DNA from 3 places in the Streptosporangium sp. NPDC050284 genome. Region 3 is predicted to be linked to each of the others. Evidence: riboswitches for the same ligand, from Rfam matches in the RefSeq annotation. Region 3 holds a riboswitch; each other region holds the start of a gene.
The links. Region 3 has a riboswitch for cobalamin ahead of ACIBH4_RS12365 (CbtB domain-containing protein). Riboswitches for the same ligand answer to the same signal wherever they lie in the genome.
Positions count from the first base shown of each region.

Region 1: it holds a riboswitch for cobalamin, as region 3 does, so the genes downstream of both, ACIBH4_RS03085 (ribonucleoside-diphosphate reductase subunit alpha) here and ACIBH4_RS12365 (CbtB domain-containing protein) in region 3, are expected to answer to the same signal.
Region 2: it holds a riboswitch for cobalamin, as region 3 does, so the genes downstream of both, cobN (cobaltochelatase subunit CobN) here and ACIBH4_RS12365 (CbtB domain-containing protein) in region 3, are expected to answer to the same signal.

Region 1 covers NZ_JBITIZ010000001.1:717,597-725,263, forward strand. The annotation lists gene glmS (glutamine--fructose-6-phosphate transaminase (isomerizing)) at 1-834, shown strand, start outside; gene ACIBH4_RS03080 (tripartite tricarboxylate transporter substrate-binding protein) at 926-1,942, shown strand; cobalamin riboswitch at 1,947-2,148, shown strand; gene ACIBH4_RS03085 (ribonucleoside-diphosphate reductase subunit alpha) at 2,264-4,684, shown strand; gene ACIBH4_RS03090 (ribonucleotide-diphosphate reductase subunit beta) at 4,747-5,742, shown strand; gene ACIBH4_RS03095 (mechanosensitive ion channel domain-containing protein) at 5,803-6,954, shown strand; gene glgC (glucose-1-phosphate adenylyltransferase) at 7,149-7,667, opposite strand, start outside.
Region 2 covers NZ_JBITIZ010000009.1:377,743-385,409, forward strand. The annotation lists gene ACIBH4_RS22930 (alpha/beta hydrolase) at 1-604, opposite strand, end outside; gene ACIBH4_RS22935 (helix-turn-helix domain-containing protein) at 589-1,527, shown strand; gene ACIBH4_RS22940 (precorrin-2 C(20)-methyltransferase) at 1,549-3,066, opposite strand; gene ACIBH4_RS22945 (precorrin-8X methylmutase) at 3,087-3,713, opposite strand; gene ACIBH4_RS22950 (precorrin-3B synthase) at 3,710-5,449, opposite strand; cobalamin riboswitch at 5,471-5,666, shown strand; gene cobN (cobaltochelatase subunit CobN) at 5,912-7,667, shown strand, end outside.
Region 3 covers NZ_JBITIZ010000004.1:300,175-307,841, forward strand. The annotation lists gene ACIBH4_RS12340 (cobyrinate a,c-diamide synthase) at 1-1,091, opposite strand, end outside; gene cobO (cob(I)yrinic acid a,c-diamide adenosyltransferase) at 1,085-1,687, opposite strand; gene ACIBH4_RS12350 (VWA domain-containing protein) at 1,786-3,912, opposite strand; gene ACIBH4_RS12355 (histidine phosphatase family protein) at 3,977-4,549, opposite strand; gene ACIBH4_RS12360 (CbtA family protein) at 4,546-5,286, opposite strand; gene ACIBH4_RS12365 (CbtB domain-containing protein) at 5,294-5,488, opposite strand; cobalamin riboswitch at 5,523-5,653, opposite strand; gene dop (depupylase/deamidase Dop) at 5,965-7,482, opposite strand; gene ACIBH4_RS12375 (acyltransferase) at 7,570-7,667, opposite strand, start outside.

The DNA of each region.
Region 1 (7,667 bases), on a different contig from region 3:
GAGTTCCGCTACCGCAGTCCGGTGGTGGAGGCCGACACCCTCTATGTGGCGATCAGCCAGTCGGGCGAGACCTACGACACCCTCGCCGCCGTGCAGGAGCTCAAGCGCAAGGGCGGCCGGGTGCTCGGCATCGTCAACACGGTGGGCAGCGCGATCGCCCGCGAGTGCGACGGCGGCCTCTATCTGCACGCGGGCCCCGAGGTCTCGGTGGCGAGCACCAAGGCGTTCACCTCGACCGCCGTGGCCTTCGCGCTGCTCGCGCTGCACCTGGGCCGGGTGCGTGACCTGTCTCCCGCCGACGGCCGCAGGATCTGCGACGGCCTGCGCAGGCTGCCTGACCAGATCAAGGAGATCCTGGCGCTGGAGCCGCAGCTCAAGGAGCTGGCAGGCAAGTACGCCGAGTCGCCGAGCATGATGTTCGTGGGCCGGGTGAGGGGCTATCCGGTGGCCCGCGAGGGCGCGCAGAAGCTCAAGGAGATCTCGTACGTGCACGCCGAGGCCTATCCGGCGAGCGAGCTCAAGCACGGGCCGCTGGCGCTGATCGGCCCGGACATGCCGACGGTGGCGATCGTCCCCGACGACGAGCTGCTGGACAAGAATCTCACCACGCTGGGTGAGATCCGCGCCCGGGGCGGCCGGGTGCTCATGGTGGGCCACCGCGGCGCCGACCCCAAGCTCGCCGACGACTGTGTCGTGGTGCCCAAGAACGAGACCGAGCTGGACCCGATCCTGCTCTCGATCCCGCTGCAGCTCTTCGCCTACCACGCGGCCGTGGCCCTGGGGCGCGACGTCGACAAGCCCAGGAACCTGGCCAAGAGCGTCACGGTGGAGTGAGCCCCGCGCCCTTCCCCTCCCCCCGTCTCATCACGGATAGTGATGAGGTACTAACCTCTGGTATAGGGGGTTCTTGGGGGAAGGGGCGCTTATGCGCCGTAGGGGGTTTTTCGCGCTGGCGGCGGGGGTGCTGGTCGCCGCGGGGTGCGGCGCGAACGGCGCCGGCTCGGTGGTGAAGCGCCTGTTCGTCCTCGAACCGACCGCCGACGGCCATGGCTGGGACAGGATCGCGGGCAGGCTGGCGACCGTCGTGGTCCAGGCGGGACTGGCGCGTACCGCGATGGCCGTCGAGCGGGGCGGCGCCCTGGGCTCCGCCCCTCGCGACGCGTTCGGCGCCTTCCACGGCCCCTTCGCGCGAGAGGGCAGGCTGCTCGTCACCGCGATGCCGATGGTGGCCGCCGCGGAGATCGCCAACACCGTCGCCGTGGTGAACGCCGCCACCCCCATCGCCCGCCTGGTCGGCGACTGGTCGGTCCTGGTCGTCCCCTCCGACTCCCGCCTGCTGACCTTCGAGGACTTCGCCGCGCGGCTGCGTCGGAACCCGGCGGGGCTCGCGGTCGGCGGTCGTCCGGAGGGAGGCTCCGAGCACGTGCTCTACGGCATGATCGGCAAGTGCCTCGGGGTGGACGCCCGGCTGCTGGAGTATGCCGGATACCTCACCCCCGAGGACGCGGTGGAGGGGCTCCAGGTGGGCCAGGTGGCGGCCCTGCTGGGATCGGCGCGTGCCCTGCGGTCCGAGATCGCCGCGGGCCGTCTGCGGCCCCTGGCGGTCTCCTCCGGTGACCGGATCGACGGGATCGACGCGCCGACGCTCAGGGAGGTCGACGTCCGGCTGGAGTACAGCGACTGGTGCGGCCTGCTGGGGCCCAAGGACATGAGCCCGGAGGACAGGGACGCCGCGATCGCCCTGTGCGACAGGCTCGACGCCGCGCCAGGCTGGCGCTCCCTGTGCGCGGCCCACGGCTGGAGCCGGGTCTATCTCAGCGGCGACGACTTTCGCCAGTGGCTCTCCACCGAGACGGCCCGCGCCCGCGGTGTGCTTCACGAGCTCGGTCTGCTGAAGTCCTCCGACACAACTTGTTGGGGTAGTTGCGTCAGGCGCCCCTAGATGTAGGATCCTGCTCGTTGCTGGTTCGCCCCGAGGGGGGCGAGGCAAGAGGGAACCCGGTGAGATTCCGGGACTGCCCCGCAGCGGTGAACGGGAACGAAAGCCGTCATTGAGCACTGGGCGATCCACGCCTGGGAAGCGACGGCCGGTAGGCATGCGCATTGCGCCCGTGAGTCCGAAGACCTGCCGGTGACGTGAATGTCCAGGGCCTCGTGGGAGGGCTCGCGGAACGAGGCGATCCGGCGTGCCCGGGATCGCTCGCGGACGCGTGCCCATCCGGCGGAGCCGTGGGGGCGAGTCCGATCGAGCGAGGGGCACCACGTGACACAGGCATTGGCGGAGACCGCGACGGGGAGCACGGCGGCGACCGCGACGGGCGACAGCGGCGTCGAAGGTGCGGTGGTGGCCGCGTTGGGCCATGGCGGCGCGGGAAACACCGGAAGCGCCGGGAGCGCCGGGAACACCGGGAACACCGGGAACACCGAGAGCGCTGCGGTGGCCGCGCCGGGCGACGACGGCGCCCTGAGCGCCGGGAGCGCCGCGGACGGCCGCAGGCTGGCCATCGACGAGGCCGCCGCCCGGGTGATCACCGATCCGGAGAACTCCAGGGTCGCCGCCGCGATGCTGGCCGAGCTGATCGCCGACGAGGCCGCCGAGCACGGCGTCCGTACCTTCTCCGAGTCCGTCGCCGCGACCCACGAGGCGGGGCTGATCGCCGACGGACTCGCGAGGTTCGTGTCCACCCACGCCGCGGTCCTGGACGCGCTGGTCGATCCGGAGGCGGACGCCAGGTTCGAGTACTTCGGGCTGCGCACCGTCTACGACCGCTACCTGCTGCGCCACCCGCGGACGCGCAAGGTCCTGGAGCGCCCGCAGCACTTCTTCCTGCGGGTGGCCTGCGGCCTGGCCGAGACCGTCGAGGAGGCCGCCGAGTTGTACGCGCTCATGGCCACCCTGTCCTACCTGCCCAGCTCGCCCACGCTGTTCAACTCGGGCTCGCGCAGGCCCCAGCTCTCCTCGTGCTTCCTGCTCGACTCGCCCCGCGACGAGCTGGAGTCCATCTACGAGCGCTACGGGCAGGTCGCGCGGCTGTCGAAGTACGCGGGGGGCATCGGGATCGCCTGGACCAGGGTCCGCTCGCGGGGCTCGCTGATCCGGGGCACCAACGGCCACTCCAACGGCATCGTGCCCTGGCTGCGCACGCTCGACTCCAGTGTCGCCGCGGTGAACCAGGGAGGCCGCCGCAAGGGCGCGGCCTGCGTCTACCTGGAGCCCTGGCACGCCGATGTCGAGGAGTTCCTGGAACTGCGCGACAACACCGGCGAGGAGGCCCGCCGCACGCACAACCTGAACCTGGCCAACTGGATCCCCGACGAGTTCATGCGCCGGGTCGAGGCCGACGGCCCCTGGTCGCTGTTCGACCCCAAGGAGGTCCCGCACCTCACCGACCTGTACGGCGCCGCGTTCGACGACGCCTACCGGGCCGCCGAGGCCGAGGGCCGCTTCACCCGGCGGATTCCCGCCCGCACCCTGTACGGGCGGATGATGCGCACGCTCGCCCAGACCGGCAACGGCTGGATGACCTTCAAGGACGCGGCGAACCGGACATCAAACCAGACGGCGATGCCCCAGAACGTCATTCACCTGTCGAACCTCTGCACCGAGATCCTCGAGGTCACCGGCGACGCCGAGACCGCCGTCTGCAACCTCGGCTCGATCAACCTCGCCGCCCACCTGTCAGGGGACCTCGAGGACGGGATCGACTGGGCGCGGCTGCGCGCGACGGTCCGTACCGCGGTGCGGTTCCTCGACCGAACCATCGACCTGGGCTTCTACCCGACCCCCGAGGCGAGGGCCGCCAACCAGAGGTGGCGTCCGATCGGGCTCGGCCTGATGGGCCTGGCCGACGTGCTGTTCACGCTGCGGTTGCCGTTCGACTCGCCGCGCGCGCTGGAGCTGTCCACCCGGATCTCCGAGGAGATCGCGCTCGCCGCCTACCGGACCTCCTCGGACCTGGCCGTCGAGCGTGGCCGCCATCCCTCGTACGAGGAGACCAGGGCCGCCACCGGGGTGCTGCACCCCGACCACTACGGGGCCGCGACGTCGGCCGCGTGGACGGAGCTCAGGGAGCGGATCGCGGAAACCGGCCTGCGCAACTCGCTGATGATCGCGATCGCGCCGACGGCCACGATCGCCTCCATCGCCGGTTGCTACGAGTGCATCGAGCCGCAGGTCTCCAACGTCTTCAAGCGCGAGACCCTCTCGGGGGAGTTCCTCCAGGTCAATCGCTATCTCGTCCGTGACCTCCAGGCCCGCGGCCTGTGGACGGCGCCGATCCGCGACGCGATCAAGCGCGCCGACGGCTCGGTCCAGGACATCCCCGAGATCCCCGCCGACCTGAGGCTGCTCTACCGGACCGCCTGGGAGCTGCCGCAGAAGGCGCTGATCGACCTGGCCGCCGCGCGCACCCCGTACATCGACCAGTCGCAGTCGCTGAACCTCTTCATGGCCACGCCGACCATCGGCAAGCTCTCCTCGATGTACGCCTACGCGTGGAAGTCGGGCCTGAAGACCACCTACTACCTGCGCTCGCGCCCGGCCACCCGGATCGCGCAGGCCACCGTGGCGGCCCCGGCGGAGCGGGCCGTGCCCGAGGTCGTGCCCGGGGCGGTGCCCGAGGTCGTGTCCGAGGCCGTCGCCTGCTCCCTGGAGAACCCCGAGTACTGCGACGCCTGCCAGTAGCCGTCTCCGGTCTGCGAAAGACCTCAGAAGTCCTCAGAAGCCCTCAGAAAGGCGATGCGCCGATGTTGCTCGACCCCGGCATGGATCTCACCCTGCGGCCGATGCGCTACCCGGAGTTCTACGAGCGCTACCGGGCCGCGATCCGCAACACCTGGACGGTCGAGGAGGTGGACCTCACCTCCGACCTGGCGGACCTGGCGAGGATGACGCCCGAGGAGCGTCACCTGATCAACCGTCTCGTGGCCTTCTTCGCCACCGGCGACTCGATCGTGGCCAACAACCTCGTCCTCAACCTCTACCAGCACCTCAACGCCCCCGAGGCGCGCCTGTATCTCAGCAGGCAGCTGTTCGAGGAGGCGGTGCACGTCCAGTTCTACCTCACCCTGCTCGACACCTACCTGCCCGATCCCGACGAGCGGGTCAAGGCGTTCGCCGCGGTCGAGCACATCCCCTCGATCCGCGACAAGGCGGAGTTCTGCTTCCGCTGGATCGACTCGCTCGGCGGGCTGACCCGGCTGGAGACGCGGGAGGACCGGCGGGCGTTCCTGCTCAACCTGATCTGCTTCGCGGCGTGCATCGAGGGGCTGTTCTTCTACGGGGCCTTCGCCTACGTCTACTGGTTCCGCTCCCGGGGCCTGCTCGGCGGCCTGGCCACCGGGACGAACTGGGTCTTCCGCGACGAGTCCATGCACATGGAGTTCGCCTTCGGTGTCGTGGAGACCGTACGGGCCGAGGAGCCGGACCTGTTCGACGACAAGCTCGTCGAGCAGGTCACCCGGATGATCGAGGAGGCGGTCGCGGCGGAGCTGGCCTTCGCGGCCGACCTGTGCGGTGACGGCCTGCTCGGGATGAGCGTGGACCAGATGCGCCGCTATCTGGAGTACGTGGCCGACCAGCGCCTGGTCAGGCTCAGGATGCCCGTCAGGTACGGCACGGCCAACCCGTTCGCGTTCATGGAGTTGCAGGACGTGCAGGAGCTGGCCAACTTCTTCGAACGCCGGGTTTCCGCCTACCAGATAGCCGTCGAAGGGAATGTCACGTTCGACGAATCCTTCTGATTAGCTGTCGGTCCGGGAAGAGAACGACGGGGCAGAGAGACGACGAGGGGGACGCCTCACGTGTCCAGCTGGATCATCATGATCGGTTCCATCGTCGCCGCCGTCGTGGCGGTGGAGGTGGTGCGACGGGTGTTGCGCTCGCGGCTGATCGGCGAGAGATGGGTCCTCGCCGGTCCGCTCGTGCACCGCTGCACCTGGCCGGGGTTCGCCACGGCCGTCGTGGCGACGGCCCACACCATCTACGAACCGGGCATGGCGGAGGGCTCGCTCGGCCAGGTGATCGACCGCGCTCTCAGCCTGGCGATGATCGGGTGCGCCACCTGGCTGATCATCCAGGCAGCCTACGCGGTCACCGACGTGGTCCTGGAACGCCTGATCGCCGTCGAGGGCGAGGCCAACCGCAGAGCCCGCCGCATCCGCACCCAGATCACCCTGGTCCGCAGGGTCGCCTCCGCGGTGATCATCGTGCTGGCTCTGGGCGCGATGCTCTTCACCTTCCCGCAGGTGCGGGCGCTGGGAGCCGGACTTCTCGCCTCGGCGGGTATCGCCGGGGTCGTCGTCGGCATCGCCGCCCAGTCGACCCTGGGAAACATGCTCGCCGGGCTGCAGCTGGCCTTCAGCGACGCGCTCCGCCTGGACGACGTCGTGGTGGTGAAGGGGGAGTGGGGCCGAATCGAGGAGCTCAGCCTGACCTACGTGGTGCTGCGGCTGTGGGACGAGCGACGGCTCGTCCTGCCGGTCTCCTACTTCACGGCGAACCCGTTCGAGAACTGGACCCGGCACAGCAGCCGGGTGATCGGTCACGTGATGATCCGGGTCGACTGGTCGGTGCCGGTGGACGAGCTGCGCGCCGAGCTCTACCGGGCCCTGCGCGAGCACCCGCTCTGGGACCAGAAGGACTGGACCCTGCAGGTCACCGACACCCTTCCCAACGGGCTGCTTGAGCTGCGCGCGCTGATGAGCGCCGCCGACTCCGCCAGCGCCTGGGATCTCAAGTGCGACATGCGCGAGCACATGGTGGCCTTCGTCCGCGACAGGTATCCCGAGGCGCTGCCCCGTTTCCGGGTCGAGACCCCGCCCCCCTCCGCGACCGTTCCCGGGACGCTCACCGGCCTGATGGGCGCGGGGCTCATGTCGCGGGGCCTGGGCGGGGACGCCCGCGAGCGGGACGGCTTCGCCCAGCGGGACGGAGACCAGCCGGATCCGGTCTGAGGCGACAGGCAGGCGCCAGGGCATCCGGTTTGTTCTGTTTCAGGGAGCTCCACCGGGGCCGCCGGAGTCCGCAGGTCAGCAGGACCCCCGCTCCGGCGGCCGACTCGCGGACGAGGGCCACCATGTGCGCCCGCACGGCGTCGGTGGCCTCGGCGAGGCCGCCGACGTTCGGTGTCCGGCGAGAGGGGCGGGGGTCAGCGCTCGACGATCTCGTTCTTGCCGATGACGACGATGCCGCCGTTGGTCACCGCGAAGCGGCTGCGGTCGTACTCCAGGTCGAAGCCGATCCTGGCGCCGTCCGGGATGATCACGTTCTTGTCGACGATGGCCTTGCGGACGATGGCGCCGCGGCCCACCTTCACGTTGCCCATCAGGACCGAGTCCTCGACCTGGGAGTGGGAGTGCAGCACCACGCCGGGGGAGAGGATGGAACGCTCGGCGAGCCCGCCGGAGACGATCGCGCCCGCGGAGACGAGGGAGTCGATCGCCCTGCCCACCCGGTCGCCGTCGTTGTGCACGAACTTGGCCGGGGGGAGCGGATCGTGGCCGGTGTAGATGGGCCAGCTGCTGTTGTAGAGGTTGAAGACCGGATGCGCCGAGATGAGGTCCATGTGGGCCTCGTAGTAGGCGTCGAGCGTTCCGACGTCCCTCCAGTAGCCCCGGTCGCGCTCGGTGGAGCCGGGCACGATGTTGTCGGCGAAGTCGTACACCTC
Region 2 (7,667 bases), on a different contig from region 3:
CCTCGTCGCGGTTCGGGCAGAACTCCGCGGTGGCGATGTAGGCGGGGGGCAGACCGGACAGATCGGTGGCGCGCGCCGGGGCGGCGTACGGCGAGGCGGGTGTGGAGCCCAGGTAGTGCCGCCACGCCGCGGTGACCTTGTCGCGGGTCATCCAGGGCGTGTCGGTGAAGTGCCGCGCCGACCACGTCTGCTGCCGGTCGTCGAGGCCGGGCTGGTTGAGCAGCTGGAAACGGATTCGCGGCCCTTGCTGGTCTCGCGCCCGCAGCGCCACCGCGGCCGCGAGCCCCGCGCCGGCGCTGTGACCTCCGACCGCGATCCGCTCCGGGTCGATGCCGAGTTCGGCCGCGTGCTCGGATGCCCAGGTCAGCACGGCGTAGGTGTCGTCCAGGGCGGCGGGAAAGCGGTGTTCGGGGGCGAGGCGGTAGTCCACCGAGATCACCACCGCGCCGGCGCCGTCCGCGAGCCGGACGGCCCACGCGTGTTCGGTGTCGAGGTCGCCCATGACGAATCCGCCGCCGTGCATCCAGACGATGGCGCCTTGGGCCCGGGAGGGGCGATAGATCCGCACCGCCACATCCGGGTCGGCGGGTGGACCTTCCGGCACTCGCGCGGGCCTCGGCGGGCCTGGCCGAGTGCGTGACCGGGATCCGGCTGCACGGTGCGGGGCGGGTGTTTCGCATGTCGCCCGACGGCAGTCAGGTGCCCGCCCCGGCGCCGCCGGTGTCCACCATGATGCCGATCACACTCGACGGGGAGGAGATCGGCACGGTGTGGCTGGAACGCCCCGGCCCGCCCGGACCTCTCGACGAGCTGCTGCTGGACCGCCTCGCGATCGCCGCCGCGGCGGTCGTGGAGAGGTACGGCCCGGCCCGCACCACCATGGCCGATCCCGCGCTCGTCGAGCTGGTGATCAGCTCCGACAGCGATGAGGCCGCCAGGGCACGAGCCCTGCGACTCCTGGGTTTCGCCGCCGACCTGCCGATCCGCGTCATCGCGGTGCGGTCGCGGCGTCCGCTCGACCAGGTCGGTGGCCTGGTCTGCCCGGCCCGTCCGGTGAAGGCGGCGCCGGTCGCCGACGTGGGCGTCATCCTGGCCACCACCGTGGATCCGGCCGGGTTTCCGGCGGGCGTACGCGCGGGCATCGGTGCCGCGGAAAGCCCTGACCGTTCCTGGAGGGAGGCCCGCACCGCCCTTCGCTTCACCACCGCGCGCCGGCCGGTCGTCCACCACGACGACCTGGGCGCTCTGGCGCTGCTCGCGCGGATACCCCCGGACGCCGCGCGAGACAACGCCGACGTGAGCGCGATCGCCAGACTGGCCGGCAATCCGGAAGATCTGGACACCCTGGACGCCTACTGCGCCACCGGGTCCCTACGCCGGGCCGCCGACCTTCTCCACCTGCACCACAGCAGCGTCTCCCGCCGGCTCGAACAGATCGGAAAGACCCTGGGCGTCGAACTCACCGAGCCCGCCGGGCTGATGCGGGCCGGACTCGCCCTCACCACGTGGCGGCTCCTCGACGACTGAGGAGGAGCCGCCACGTCCGGGTCAGGCGGGATAGCGGCGGGGGGTGAACACCACCCGGTCGCCGTCACCTCGCTCGACCACCCGCGTGGTGGACGAGCCCACCAGCAGCAGGCAGCGCATGTCGATCGTGCCGGGGTCCAGGTCGCCGAGGGTGGTGACGGTCATCTGCTCTTCGGCCCCGCCGACATCGCGGCCGACGACCACGGGCGTCTCCGGCGCCCGGTGCTCGAGCAGCAGGTCCCGCGCGGCGGCCACCTGCCAGGTACGGCTCTTCGACGCCGGGTTGTAGAGGGCCAGGACGAGATCGGCCTTCGCCGCGGCGCTGATCCGCTCGGCGACCACCTCCCAGGGTTTGAGCAGGTCCGACAGCGACAGCACGCAGTAGTCGTGGCCGAGGGGCGCACCGGCCCTGCTCGCCACCGCGTGCGCCGCGGTCAGGCCGGGCAGCACCCGTACCGGCACGTCCGCGAACCTCGGCTCGCACGCCACCTCCAGCACCGCGCTGGCCATCGCGAACACCCCGGGGTCGCCCGAGGAGACCACGGCCACCCTCGACCCGGCCGCGGCCAGCTCCAGCGCGTGCGCGGCCCTCTCGGCCTCCACCCGGTTGTCGGTGGGGTGGCGGCGCTGGCGCGGGTTGGGCGGGACGCGGTCCAGGTAGGGGCCGTACCCGACGAGTTCGTCGACCTCGGCGAGCGCCTCCTGCGCCTGCGGGGTCAGCCACGGACGCCCGGCGGGGCCGAGTCCCACCACGACCACCTCGCCGCGCGTCCTCGCCTCGCCCGGTGTCCCGGTTACGGCGGCGGGCGCGGGGCTCGACGCGTTGACGGGGCTCGGGATCAGCGCCAGCGAGAAGTACGGGACGCTGCCGGGGTCGACCTCGGCCAAAGGCGCCAGGCGCTGCTGTCCGGTGGTGGCGCGCTCGACGTACCAGGCCTCGTCGAGACGCCCGGCCTCGGCCAGCGCGTCGCGGACCTTGGTGAAGGTACGGCCGAGCTTCAGCACCGCGGCCGAGTCGGTGGCCGCCAGGCGCTCGGCGAGCACCTCGGCGGGAAGCGTCCCCGGCAGCACGGTCAGGACCTCGTCCCGCTCGACCAGTGGGCGTCCCAGCACCGCCGAGGCACCGCTCACCGACGTCACGCCCGGCACGACCTCGGTGACGTAGCGGTGCGACAGACGCTTGTGCATGTGCATGTACGAGCCGTAGAAGAGCGGGTCGCCCTCGCACAGCACCACCACGTCGCGTCCGGCGTCCAGATGGGCGGCCAGCCGCACCGCGCAGGCGGCGTAGAAGTCGTCGATCGCCCCCTGGTAGCCGCCGGGGTGGTCGGTGGTCTCGGTGGTGAGCGGGTAGATGAGCGCCTCCTCGACCTGCCCCTGCCGCAGGTAGGGGGCGGCCACCGAGCGGGCGATGCTGCGGCCGTGGCGGGCACTGTGGAAGGCGATCACGTCCGCCTGGCCGATCAGGCGGGCGGCCTTGACGGTCACCAGCTCGGAGTCACCGGGGCCGAGCCCCACGCCCCACAGCCGTCCGGTCACGCGTGCGTTCACGTCGTCGCTCATTCGTCCTCGCTCGCCATCGCGTTGACCGCGGCGGCGGTCATCGCGCTTCCGCCTCGGCGTCCGTTCACGACGAGGTATTCCAGCCTCGCCGGGTGCTCGGCGAGGGCCTGCTTGGACTCGGCGGCGCCGATGAAGCCGACCGGGACGCCGAGCACGGCGGCCGGGCGGCCCGCGCCCTCCTCGACCATCTCCAGCAGCCGGAACAGCGCGGTCGGCGCGTTGCCGATCGCGACCACCGAGCCCTGGAGCCTGTCGCGCCACAGCTCCAGCGCCGCGGCGCTGCGGGTGGTGCCCAGCTGGGCGGCGAGCTCCGGCACCCGGGGGTCGCCGAGGGTGCAGATCACCTCGTTGCCTGCGGGGAGGCGTCGCCTGGTCACCCCCGAGGCGACCATCATGGCGTCGCAGAGCACCGGGGCGCCCGCCTGGAGCGCCTCGCGCGCCGAGGCCACGACACCGGGCGACCAGCGCAGATCGCCCACCAGGTCGACCATCCCGCAGGCGTGGATCATACGGACCGCGACCCGGGCGACGTCTGCGGGCAGGCCGTCCAGGTCGGCTTCCGCGCGGATGGTGGCGAAGGAGCGGCGGTAGATCTCCGCGCCGTCGCGGACGTAGTCGATCACAGTTCCCCTCTGGCGGCCGCCACCGCGGCCGCGGTCTCCTCGATGCCGGAGCAGGTCAGGGCGGTGCCGTCCAGTTCCAGGCGGTAACCGTCACCGGTGGCGATCATGTCCGCCACCCGTCCCCTCGGGCGGCCACAGCGCCTGGCGCAGCCCGCCCAGTGCACGGGGAGCGTATCGGTGCCCGGCCCCATCGTGGACGGCGGGGCCACGAACGGTTCGCTCCCGGACGGTTCGCCCCTGGACGGCTCACTCCTGGACGGTGAGGCCACGCCGAGTTCGTCCCCGGACGGTGAGGTCGTGGACGGTTCGCCCTTGGACGGCGGCTCACCCCCGGGTGGCGAGGCCGCGGAGGGCTCGCTTCCGGAGAGCTCTCCTCCGGAGAGCTCGCTTCCGGACGGCGAGGTGAAGCCGATGGCGGTGGCGGCGTCGGCCTGGACGTCGGCGAGGGACTTGGCGCAGCCGGGGCGGCCGGTGCAGGCCGTCACACCGATCCAGGGGGAGGCGGGGTCGACGACCAGTCCGGCGGCCTCCAGACGGGCGGCCGTGCCCGTGACCTCGGCGCGGTCCAGGCCGGGCAGGACCACACCGCGCCATGGCGTGAGCCGGATCTCCCCGCCCGAGGCGGCGTCGGCGAGCATCGATGCCAGCGCGGAGGTCAGCCGCCCCAACGGGATCGCCACCCCGAGCGCCGCCCGCGTGCCCTCGTTTCCCGGACCGCCCGTGTCCCTGTCTCCGTGGCCTGCGGCGTCTCCGGGACCCGTCTCTCCTGTGGCGCCGGTTCGGTTCCCCGGCCCGTCCGCGCTCTCGACGACGCCGACCGGCCCGGAGGTCACGACGCGCGGTCTCACCGGTTCGAATGGGGGTGTGTCGGGGAGTCCGAGAGTGGTTCGTATCCGGGCGGTGATCAGGGAGGGGCCGTCGGGAAGTTCGGCGATCCGCCAGGCGGTGACGTCCCGGGTGGCCAGCTCGTCGAGGAACGCCTCGGCGGCGGCGAGCAGGACAGTCACGGCTTCGTCGAGCGGTACGCGCAGGCCGGTGTCGGTTCCGGCGAGGAGCAGCGCCGCCTCGTCCGGCGCCGTGGGCAGGATCGTGGCGTCCGCGCCCAGGCCGGCCACGTCCCCCCGGCCGTCGTCGAGGGCGAACATGAACCGTCCCGGCAGGGCGGCGAGGGCCGGGCGAGCACACAGCCGTCGATCCAACTCGCCGATCAGAGGGGTGACGTCGGCGATCCCACGGCCGTCCGGATGGTTCGTCCCTTTCATGCCGTTCGGTCCGTTCGGCCTGCTCGGCTCGTCGATTCCGCCTGATCCAGCCGGTCCAGGTGGTCCGTCGAGTTCGCTCGGTTCGGCCGGTCCAGCCGGTCTGTCGAGTCGGGCCGGTCCGGCCGGTCCGTCCACTCCGGTCAGGGGGGAGGCGAGGATGTTGCGGATCCGCTCGTGTGTCGCCGAGGGCAGCAGACCCGCTCTCGCCATCCTTGCGGCGAACCCGTTTCCCGTACCGCTTCCTGGATCCTCCGGCCCGAGACCGCGTACCTGGACGTTCGCCCGGGAGGTGAGCTCGATGACGCCGGTGCCGTACGCCGTGGCGGCGTCGGCGAGTTCGCGCAGCTGGGAGGGGGTGAGACGACCTCCGGGTACGCGGACGCGGGCCAGGCCGCCGTCCGCGGCGGCGTGGACCTGGAGCGCTCCGGGGCACGCGTCGAGTCGCGATCGTCCGGAAAAGTCGGCAATGGACACTCAGAGGATGTTAATGCCAGTTTCTTGCAATGCCCCGGACTGCCGTAGTGTCATCGATGGCGACGGCAAGGGAGGAAGCCGGTGTGAATCCGGCGCGGTCCCGCCACTGTAACCGGGGAGCGAACCCCACCCGGGCCACTGTCCGACGAAGGACGGGAAGGCCGGGGTGAGCACCGATCCGGGAGCCAGGAGACTCCAGCCGTCGTGGCCGACGACGACCCGGGGCGAGGACCCCGAGGGAGGAAGCTCCGTGCGCTCTTCGCCGTTCCCCCGTTACACCGCGACATCGCCGTTCCCCCGCTACGACGCGGCATCGTGGTCTTCCCGTCACGACGCGGCATCGGGGTCGCCACATCATGGTGTGACACCGCCGTTCCTGCGTCACACCGCGACGTCGCGGCTCTCCCGCCGCATCGCGGCTCCCGCGGGCCGTACCGCCACTCCTCTCCCGGAGTGTGGCGCGTGATCCTGCTGCTCTCGACCTCCGACACCGACCTGCTGAGCGCCCGCGCGAGCGGCGCGGACTACCGGCTCGGCAACCCCGCCAGACTCGCCGCCGCCGACCTCCCGCCGCTGCTGGAGGGCGCCGACCTGGTCGTGGTCCGCCTGCTCGGCGGGCGCCGCGCCTGGGAGGAAGGGCTGGACGCCCTGCTCGCCGGACCTCGGCCCGTCGTCGTCCTCGGCGGCGAGCAGGCGCCGGACGCCGAGTTGATGGAGCTGTCCACCGTGCCCGGCGGGGTCTGCGCCGAGACGCACGCCTACCTCGCCCACGGCGGCCCGGCCAACCTGACCGAGCTGCATCACTTCCTGTCCGACACGCTGCTGCTCACCGGCCACGGGTTCGCCGCGCCCGAGCCCACCCCCACCTGGGGAACGCCGACGCGCGAGACGCGCGGCCAGGACGGACCCGTCGTCGGGGTGCTCTACTACCGGGCCCACCACGTGGCGGGGAACACCGCCTTCGTCGAGGCGCTCTGCTCGGCGATCGAGGACGCGGGCGCGCGGGCACTGCCGGTGTACTGCGCCTCGCTGCGCACCGCCGAACCCGGCCTGCTGGAGGTCCTGCGCACGGTGGACGCCCTGGTGGTGACCGTGCTCGCTGCGGGCGGCACCCGCCCGGCGACCGCGTCGGCGGGCGGGGACGACGAGGCCTGGGACGTCGGCGCGCTCGCCGAGCTGGACGTACCGATCCTGCAGGGATTGTGCCTGACGAGCAGCCGGGCCTCCTGGGAGGAGAACGACGACGGCCTGTCCCCGCTGGACGCCGCCACCCAGGTCGCGATCCCCGAGTTCGACGGGCGGATCATCACGGTGCCGTTCTCCTTCAAGGAGATCGACGAGGACGGGCTCACCGTCTACGTGGCCGATCCCGAGCGGGCCTCGCGGGTGGCGGGCATCGCGGTGCGCCACGCCGCGCTGCGGCACATCCCGCCCGCCGAGCGGCGGCTGGTGCTGATGCTGTCGGCCTATCCCACCAAGCACGCGCGCATCGGCAACGCCGTCGGCCTGGACACCCCGGCCAGCCTGGTACGGCTGCTGGCCGCGCTCCGCGAGCGCGGTTACGACATCGGCGCCGAGGACGAGCTGCCCGGGGTGAGCGGGCAGGACGGCGACGCGCTCATTCACGCGCTGATCGCCGCGGGTGGGCAGGACCAGGACTGGCTCACCGAGGAGCAGCTCGCGGGAAACCCGGTGCGCATCGCGGCGAGCCGGTACGCCGAGTGGTACGCCACCCTCCCCGCGGACCTGCGCGTCCGGATGGAGGAGCACTGGGGCCCGGCGCCCGGCGAGCTGTTCGTGGACCGCTCGCACGATCCCGAGGGCGAGATCGTGCTGGCCGCGCTGCGTTCCGGCAACGTGGTGGTCATGGTGCAGCCGCCGCGCGGCTTCGGCGAGAATCCCATCGCGATCTATCACGATCCCGACCTGCCGCCCAGCCACCACTACCTGGCCGCCTACCGCTGGCTGGCCGACGGCTTCGGCGCGCACGCCGTGGTCCACGTGGGCAAGCACGGCAACCTGGAGTGGCTGCCCGGCAAGTCGGCGGGCCTGTCGGCCTCCTGCGGCCCGGACGCCGCGCTCGGCGACCTGCCGCTCGTCTACCCGTTCCTGGTGAACGACCCGGGCGAGGGCACCCAGGCCAAGCGCCGCGCCCACGCCACCCTGGTCGACCACCTCGTCCCGCCGATGGCCCGCGCCGACAGCTACGGGGACATGG
Region 3 (7,667 bases):
ACCGCGTCGCGATAGCCGAGGGTGAGGGTGCCGGTCATCCTGGCCTCGACGTCGAGGAGCCCGCACATCGGCCTGCCGTCCAGCCTCCTGGAGAGATACAGCAGGCCCGCGCACTCGGCCGAGATCGGCCCCTCGAACGCGGCGACCTGATCGCGCAGCGGCTCGTTGGCCGACAGCTCGGCCGCGTGAACCTCAGGGAAACCACCTCCGATCACGATCCCGCGAGTCCCCTCCGGGAGGGCCTCGTCGACGAGCGGGTCGAAGGGGACGATCTCGGCTCCCGCCGCCGCCAGCAGCTCGGCCTGCTCGGTGTAGCCGAAGGTGAACGCCCGCCCTCCGGCGACCGCGATCCTCGTGACGGGAGCGGCGGGCGGTCCGGGAGTCCACGGGACGGCGGGCAGCGGCGGCGCCCCGCGGGCGAGGCGCAGGAGTTCCTCCAGGTCGCAGGAGGCGGCTACCAGGTCCGCGACGGCGTCCAGGGCACCGGCGGCCTGGGTTCGGCGCTCGGCGGCGGGAACCAGGCCCAGGTGCCTGGAGGGGGTGGTGACGGCGTCGCTGCGGCGGATCGCCCCGAGCACCGGGACGCCGCTCTCGGCGAGCGCCTCGCGGCAGACGGCCTCGTGCCGCTCGGAGCCGATCCGGTTGAGGATCACCCCGCCGAGCCTGATCCGGGTGTCGTAGGAGGCGAACCCGTGCACCAGCGCCGCGACGGAGCGGCTCTGCCTGGCGGCGTCCACGACCAGGACCACCGGGGCCCCGAGCAGCCTGGCGACGTGAGCGGTGGAGGCGAACTCGGTGGAGCCCGCGCCGTCGTACAGGCCCATCACGCCCTCGACGACCGCGATGTCCGCCCCTGCCGCGCCGTGCAGGAACAGTGGGGCGACAAGGTCCTCTCCCGTCAGGAAGGGGTCGAGGTTGCGTCCGGGACGGCCGGTGGCCATGGCGTGGTAGCCGGGATCGATGTAGTCGGGCCCCACCTTGTGCGGGGACACCGCCATGCCCTGGCGGGCGAGGGCCGCCATCAGGCCGGTCGCCACGGTCGTCTTACCCGCTCCTGAGGCGGGGGCCGCGATGACGATCCTGGCTACCATTCGATGCCTTTCTGTCCCTTCTGCCCGGCGTCCATGGGGTGCTTGATCTTGCCCATCTCCGTGACGAGGTCGGCGGCGTCGAGCAGCCGGGGGTCGGCGTCGCGGCCGGTGACGACGACGTGCTGGCTACCGGGGCGCCCGCGCAGGGTCTCGACCACCTCCTCGACGTCGATCCAGCCCCACTTCATCGGGTACGTGAACTCATCCAGCACGTACAGGCGGAACGTCTCGGCGGCGAGGTCGCGCCTGATCTGCTCCCAGCCCTCGCGGGCGTCGGCGGCGTGGTCCTCCTCGCTGCCGGGACGCTGGATCCAGGACCAGCCCTCGCCCATCTTGTGCCAGGAGACCGCCCCGCCCTCACCGGAGTCGCCGAGCACCCGCAGCGCCCGCTCCTCTCCGATCCGCCACTTGGCGGACTTGACGAACTGGAAGACCCCGATCGGCCAGCCCTGGTTCCAGGCGCGCAGGGCCAGGCCGAAGGCCGCGGTGGACTTGCCCTTGCCCGGCCCCGTGTGCACGATCAGCAGCGGCCGGGTGCGGCGCTGTCTGGTGGTCAGGCCGTCCTCGGGCACGCTGACGGGTCTGCCCTGCGGCATCGTCGCCCTCCCCTCACTGTCATCCGGCTCACTGTCATCCGGCACCGTCCATCCGGTACGGCCTCCTCGCCGTACTCACAGACCTCGGACCTTCGCGGTCACGCGGCGCCACGCCTCTCCCGGACCATCCCGGCCAGGTCGGTGAGGTCGTCGAGGCGTACGGTCTCCGCGCCCATCCGCGCCGCCAGGGAGGCGGCGAGGCCGAGGCGCACGGGCCCGCCCTCGCAGTCGACCACCACGCCCGCCACCCCGGCCAGCAGTCCCGCCGCGCGGTGGGACTCCTCGGCGGTTCCCGAGGTGGTCCGCCCGTCGGTGACCAGGACCACCAGCGGGCGTCTGGACGGATCGCGCAGGCGTTCGACCCTGAGCACCTCGGCGGCCCGCAGCAGACCGGCGGCCAGCGGGGTCCGGCCTCCGGTGGGAAGCTCGCGCAGCCGGGCCGCGCCGGCCTCGACGGAGGAGGTGGGCGGCAGTACCAGGTCGGCGCGGGCGCCGCGGAACGTGATGAGCCCGACCTTGTCGCGGCGCTGGTAGGCGTCGAGGAGCAGGCCGAGCACCGCTGCCTTGACCGCGCGCATGCGTTGCCTGGCGGCCATGGAACCGCTCGCGTCCACGACGAACAGCACCAGGTTGCCCTCGCGGCCCTCGCGGACCGCCTCCCTGAGATCGCCGCGGCGCAGCAGCAGTCCTGGCCCGTTCCTGCCCCGCGCGACCTGGTACGGGGCGGCGGCGCCGATGGTGGCCCGCAGATGAAGGGAACCGGTGTGGCCCTCGGGGACCCCGGCGCCCGTGGTACGGCCCAGGGGTGTCCTGGCGCGTGACCGGCGCCCGGGAGCTCCGGCGCCGACGCCTGGGACGGTGAACAGCCTGTTCCCGCTCCCGGGCTCGGCGTCGACGATCTGTTCGCGGGCCGGTGCTCCCCCGGCCGTCTCCGACGGCTCCCGGGGTTGTGCGGCCTGAGCCTCCCACGCCTCGGGGACGGGGGCGTCCAGGGCGTCCGCGGCCCCGTGCGGGGAGCCGTCCCCGCCGTCGTGCCCTCCAAAGCCGCCGGGATCGTCCGAGGTGGCGTCCCCGGCCTCGGAGCCGTGGTCGGATACGGGGTCCGAGCCTCCCTCCGTGCCCCCCTCACGGCCTCTGCCGGGATCGGTGCCGCCGGGGTCGTCCGGGCCCTGGGGACCGTCAGGATCGGGGCCGGGGTCGTCGGGGATCCTGTCCAGGAGATCCTGGAGCCTGGACTCGTCCAGGCCGGGCGCGTCGAAGGGGTCGCGGCGACGGCGGTGCGGGAGCGCGAGCCTGGCCGCCTCCCGGACGTCGTCGGCGGTGACGGAGGTGCGGCCCTGCCAGGCGGCGTGCGCGATCGCCGCGCCGGCGGTGACCAGGTCGGCCCGGAGCCCGTCCACCTCGAAGCCCGCGCAGACGGTGGCGATCCCGAGCAGCGCCGCCTCCGGCAGGACGACCTGGGCGACCCTGGCTCGAGCCTCGGCGATGCGCGCGGCCAGCGCCCGCTCCTCGTCCGACCAGGCGGCGGCGAACGCGGCGGGGTCGGCCTCGAAGGCCAGACGGCGCCGGACCACCTCCGCCCGCTGGGATGCCTCCCGCGAGGCCCTTACCTCAACGGTCAGCCCGAAGCGGTCGAGCAGTTGCGGGCGCAGCTCCCCCTCCTCGGGGTTCATCGTCCCGACCAGCAGGAACCGGGCGGCGTGCCGTACCGACACCCCCTCGCGCTCGACGTAGCAGGTGCCGAGGGCCGCGGCGTCGAGCAGCAGGTCCACCAGGTGGTCGTGGAGAAGGTTGACCTCGTCGACATACAGGACGCCCCGGTGGGCGCCCGCGAGGAGACCGGGTTCGAAGGATTTCACGCCCTCGGTGAGGGCACGCTCGATGTCGAGGGAGCCGACGAGGCGGTCCTCGGAGGCGCCGACGGGCAGCTCGACCAGGCGGGCGGGCCTGATGGACCGGGCCGCCGGTTCCGCCGGGACCTCGTGTGGCCCGTCGGGACAGGCGGGGTCGGGGGCGGCGGGGTCACAGGAGAACCGGCAACCGGTCACCACCTCGACAGGCGGCAGGAGAGCGGCCAGCGCCCGCACGATCGTGGACTTGGCGGTGCCCTTCTCCCCTCTGACCAGTACTCCCCCGACGCGGGGGGAGACCGCGTTGAGGATCAGCGCGAGTTTCAGGTCCTCCAGCCCCACGATCGCGGTGAAGGGATAGCGGGGGTTACGCACCTTGGGGATCTCCTTCGCGTCGCCGGGGTGTTCATCGCGTTCACGTCGTCGGGTGGTCGGGCCGTCAGGGGAGGTGGTTGAGCCGCCAGCGCCCGCCGCGCCCGGTGAGTGCCACGCGGGCCAATGGCGCGACGTCGACGCGCCAGAAGGACCGGGCGGGGGCACCGAGGGCGTGGACGACCGCGGCACGGATGACCGCCGGATGGGTGATCGCGACGGCCCTGCCGGGGGTACGGACGGCGAGCCAGCCGGAAACCCTGGCGAGGAGCGCGGTGATCGACTCCCCGCCGTGGGGCGCCGCGCCCGGATCGCCGAACCAGGACGCGAGCGCCTCGGGCTCCGCTGCCTCGACCTCGCCGAGCGTCATGCCACTCCAGCGGCCGTGGTCGCAGTCGGCGAGCAACGGGTCGTGCTCCACCCGCAGGCCGAGCGCCGCCGCCGTCTGGACGCAGCGCAGCTCGGCCGGGCAGGCCGCGGGACCGGGGTCTGCCCCGCCGAAGTACCGCGCCATCCTCTCGGCCCGGCGCAGGCCGCGTTCGTCGAGTGGTTCGTCGACGGGGAACGCGGCCCGCGCCGTCGCCGAGGTGGAGGCGTGGCAGACCAGGAGCAGGCGGGTGACCCCCGAGGGGGTCGTCACACCGGGCCGCGCCTGCGGGCGGCGAAGGCGAACAGCGCGCCGACACCGGCCCAGAAGACCGCCTGGGTCCCTATCGAGGCGATCCGGAAGTCCCACAGGAGATCGGCGGGGAAGCCCTGGGGCACCTCCGAGATCTCCGGCAGGAGGATCCAGGCCGCGACGACGGGGACCAGGAAGGCGGCGCCCGCCGACAGCCAGCGCACCCACGGTTCGCTCCGCGAGGCGTAGCGGTAGGCGGCGGTGCCGGCGGCGACGGCGAGGATCCCGATCACCACGGCGACCAGATAGAGCACGGTGCGCTGGTCGATGGTCTCCGGGTCACCGACTGCCGGTGGGTTGGCGGGATATTTCATGAAAGGGATGAGGACGACGGAGGTGAACGCGGCGGCGGCGAGCGTGACCGCGAGCACCGGTTCCGAGCGAGGTCCCGCCCGGCCGCGTACGGCCGCGTAGACGAGGGAGAACAGCCCTCCGACCGCCAGGCCGTACAGGCCGAGGGCGAGGAAGAGCCCGAAACGCTGCCCGTCCCTGCTGACGAGGGCCTCCTCCTCGTCGTGGGAGTGGGCGGCGGTCCCGGTGTCGTCGTGTGGTTCGGCCCCGGAGGCGGCCGCGGCCGCCTCCTCGAGCGCGATGGCCTGGTCGATGCGTGGTTCGCCGACGGTGTAGGCGAAGACGGCCGCGAGCAGCCCTGCGAGCAGTCCGGCGACGAGGCCCCGGACGATGAGTTTGGAGATCACCTGTGGCTCAGTGGCACGGTACGCCGAGCAGGTGACGCCCGTCGTGCATGAGTTCGTGCAGGTAGTTTCCCGCCTGGGAGATCGCCCCCTGGTCGAAGGTGACCAGATAGGCGAGAAGCAGCAGCACCGGTACGGCGAGCAGCCAGCGGGTGAGCGAGTGCCATGGGATGGGCTGGGTGTGCGGTGCCGAGATCTGGCTCACGGCCACCTCCTCCGGGATTGACGCGTCCCTTTTCGTAGGTCGGTGGCGGCCGAGTGTGACCTGGCTCCCGGCCCTCGCGGGCCGGATTACAGTGGCGCGACCGCACCGGAATTTCACCGGATTTCCCTCGCACCGCCACAAAGCACCCGGAACTTATCCCGATTTCCCGTCCCCCGTCAATCCAGGTGTCCGGTTTAACAGGATTCGGTGGGCACGAAGAGGGGGGGGGGGGGGGGGGGGGGGGGCCCCCCCCCCCCCCCCCCCCCCCCCCACCCCCCCCCCGCGCCGCCCCCCCCCCCCCCCCCCCCCCCACCCCCCCCCCCGCCCCCGCCCCGCCCCCCCCCCCCCCACACCGCCCGCGTCACTTCCCCTCTGGCCCCCCCCCCCCTCCCCGGGGGGGGGGGTTTTGGGGGGGGGGGGGGGTGGGGTGGGGGGGGGGGGGGGCCCGCCCGCCCCCCCCCCCCCCTCTCAGGACGTCACTGCTCGCCGGTGAGCGCCGTCACCAGCTCCGCGGCGGTACGGCAACGGTCGAACAGCTCGCCCACGTGGGCCTTGGTGCCGCGGAGCGGCTCAAGGGTGGGGACGCGCTGCAGCGACTCACGGCCGGGGATGTCGAAGATGACCGAGTCCCAGGAGGCCGCGGCCACCGACTCGCTGTACTGGCTCAGGCAGCGGCCTCGGAAGTAGGCCCGGGTGTCGTTGGGCGGCACCTCGATGGCCCTCTGGACCTCCTCCTCGGTGACCAGGCGCTGCATGCGGCCCCGGGCGACCAGCCGGTTGTAGAGCCCCCGGTCGGGACGGATGTCGGAGTACTGGAGATCGACGAGCTGCAGACGCGGGTGCGACCAGGGAAGGCCGTCACGGGTCCGGTATCCCTCCAGAAGCTCCAGCTTGGCCACCCAGTCGAGTTCGCCGGACAGCTGCATCGGATCCTCCGCCAGGCGGGTGAGGACCGACTCCCAGCGCTCCAGGATGTCCTTGGTGGGCTCGTCCAGGCCGTTGGCGCTGCGCTCCTCGGCATACTTGCGCGCGAGCTCCAGGTATTCCATCTGGAGCTGCACGGCCGTCAGTTTGCGACCGTCGCGCATGGAGATCTCGTACTTGAGCGTGGGGTCGTGTGAGACCGCGCGCAGGGCCTGGACGGGGTTGTCCACGGCGAGGTCGCGGGTGAAGTAGCCGTCCTCGATCATCGCCAGGACGAGCGCGGTGGACCCCAGCTTCAGGTAGGTCGAGATCTCCGACATGTTGGCGTCGCCGATGATGACGTGCAGGCGACGGTATTTCTCCGGGTCGGCGTGGGGCTCGTCCCGGGTGTTGATGATCGGCCGCTTGAGCGTCGTCTCCAGCCCCACCTCGACCTCGAAGAAGTCGGCCCGCTGGCTGATCTGGAAGCCCTCGCCCCGGGAGTCCTGGCCGATGCCGACCTTGCCCGCGCCGGTGACGACCTGCCGGGAGACGAAGAACGGCGTCAGGTGCCTGACGATGTCGGCGAACGAGGTGGCCCTGCGCATGAGGTAGTTCTCATGGCAGCCGTAGGAGGCGCCCTTGTTGTCGGTGTTGTTCTTGTAGAGCTGGATCGGGGCGTTGGCCGGCATCGCCGAGGCGCGGACCGCCGCGTCGTGCATCACCCGTTCACCCGCCTTGTCCCAGATCACCGCCGCCCGAGGATTGGTGCACTCGGGTGTGGAGTATTCGGGATGGGCATGGTCCACGTACAACCGGGCCCCATTGGTGAGAATCACGTTCGCCAGGCCGAGGTCCTCGTCGGTCAGCTGGCTCTGGTCCGCCACCTCCCGCGCGAGGTCGAACCCCCGTGCGTCCCGCAACGGGTTCTCCTCCTCGAAGTCCCATCGCGCGCGCCGTGCCCTGGCGGCCGAGGCCGCCAGATAGGCGTTCACGACCTGAGAGGAGGTCACCATCGCGTTGGCCCCCGGCTGTCCGGGCACGGAGATGCCGTATTCGGTCTCGATGCCCATCACCCGCCGTACCGTCATGCGCACCCTCTGTTCGTCAGGGACTGTTTCTCTCCGTGGTATCTATTCCCGACCCTAGACCCTTCACTATGCCCGGTGGTCGGACAGTTATGGCACCGAAGCCTTTTCGCCCGTTGCGAGGGGGATCGAGGAGAGCGCGGGGAGCTGTGACGGGGACGGGGATGCGGCCCCTCTCCGCCTCATGG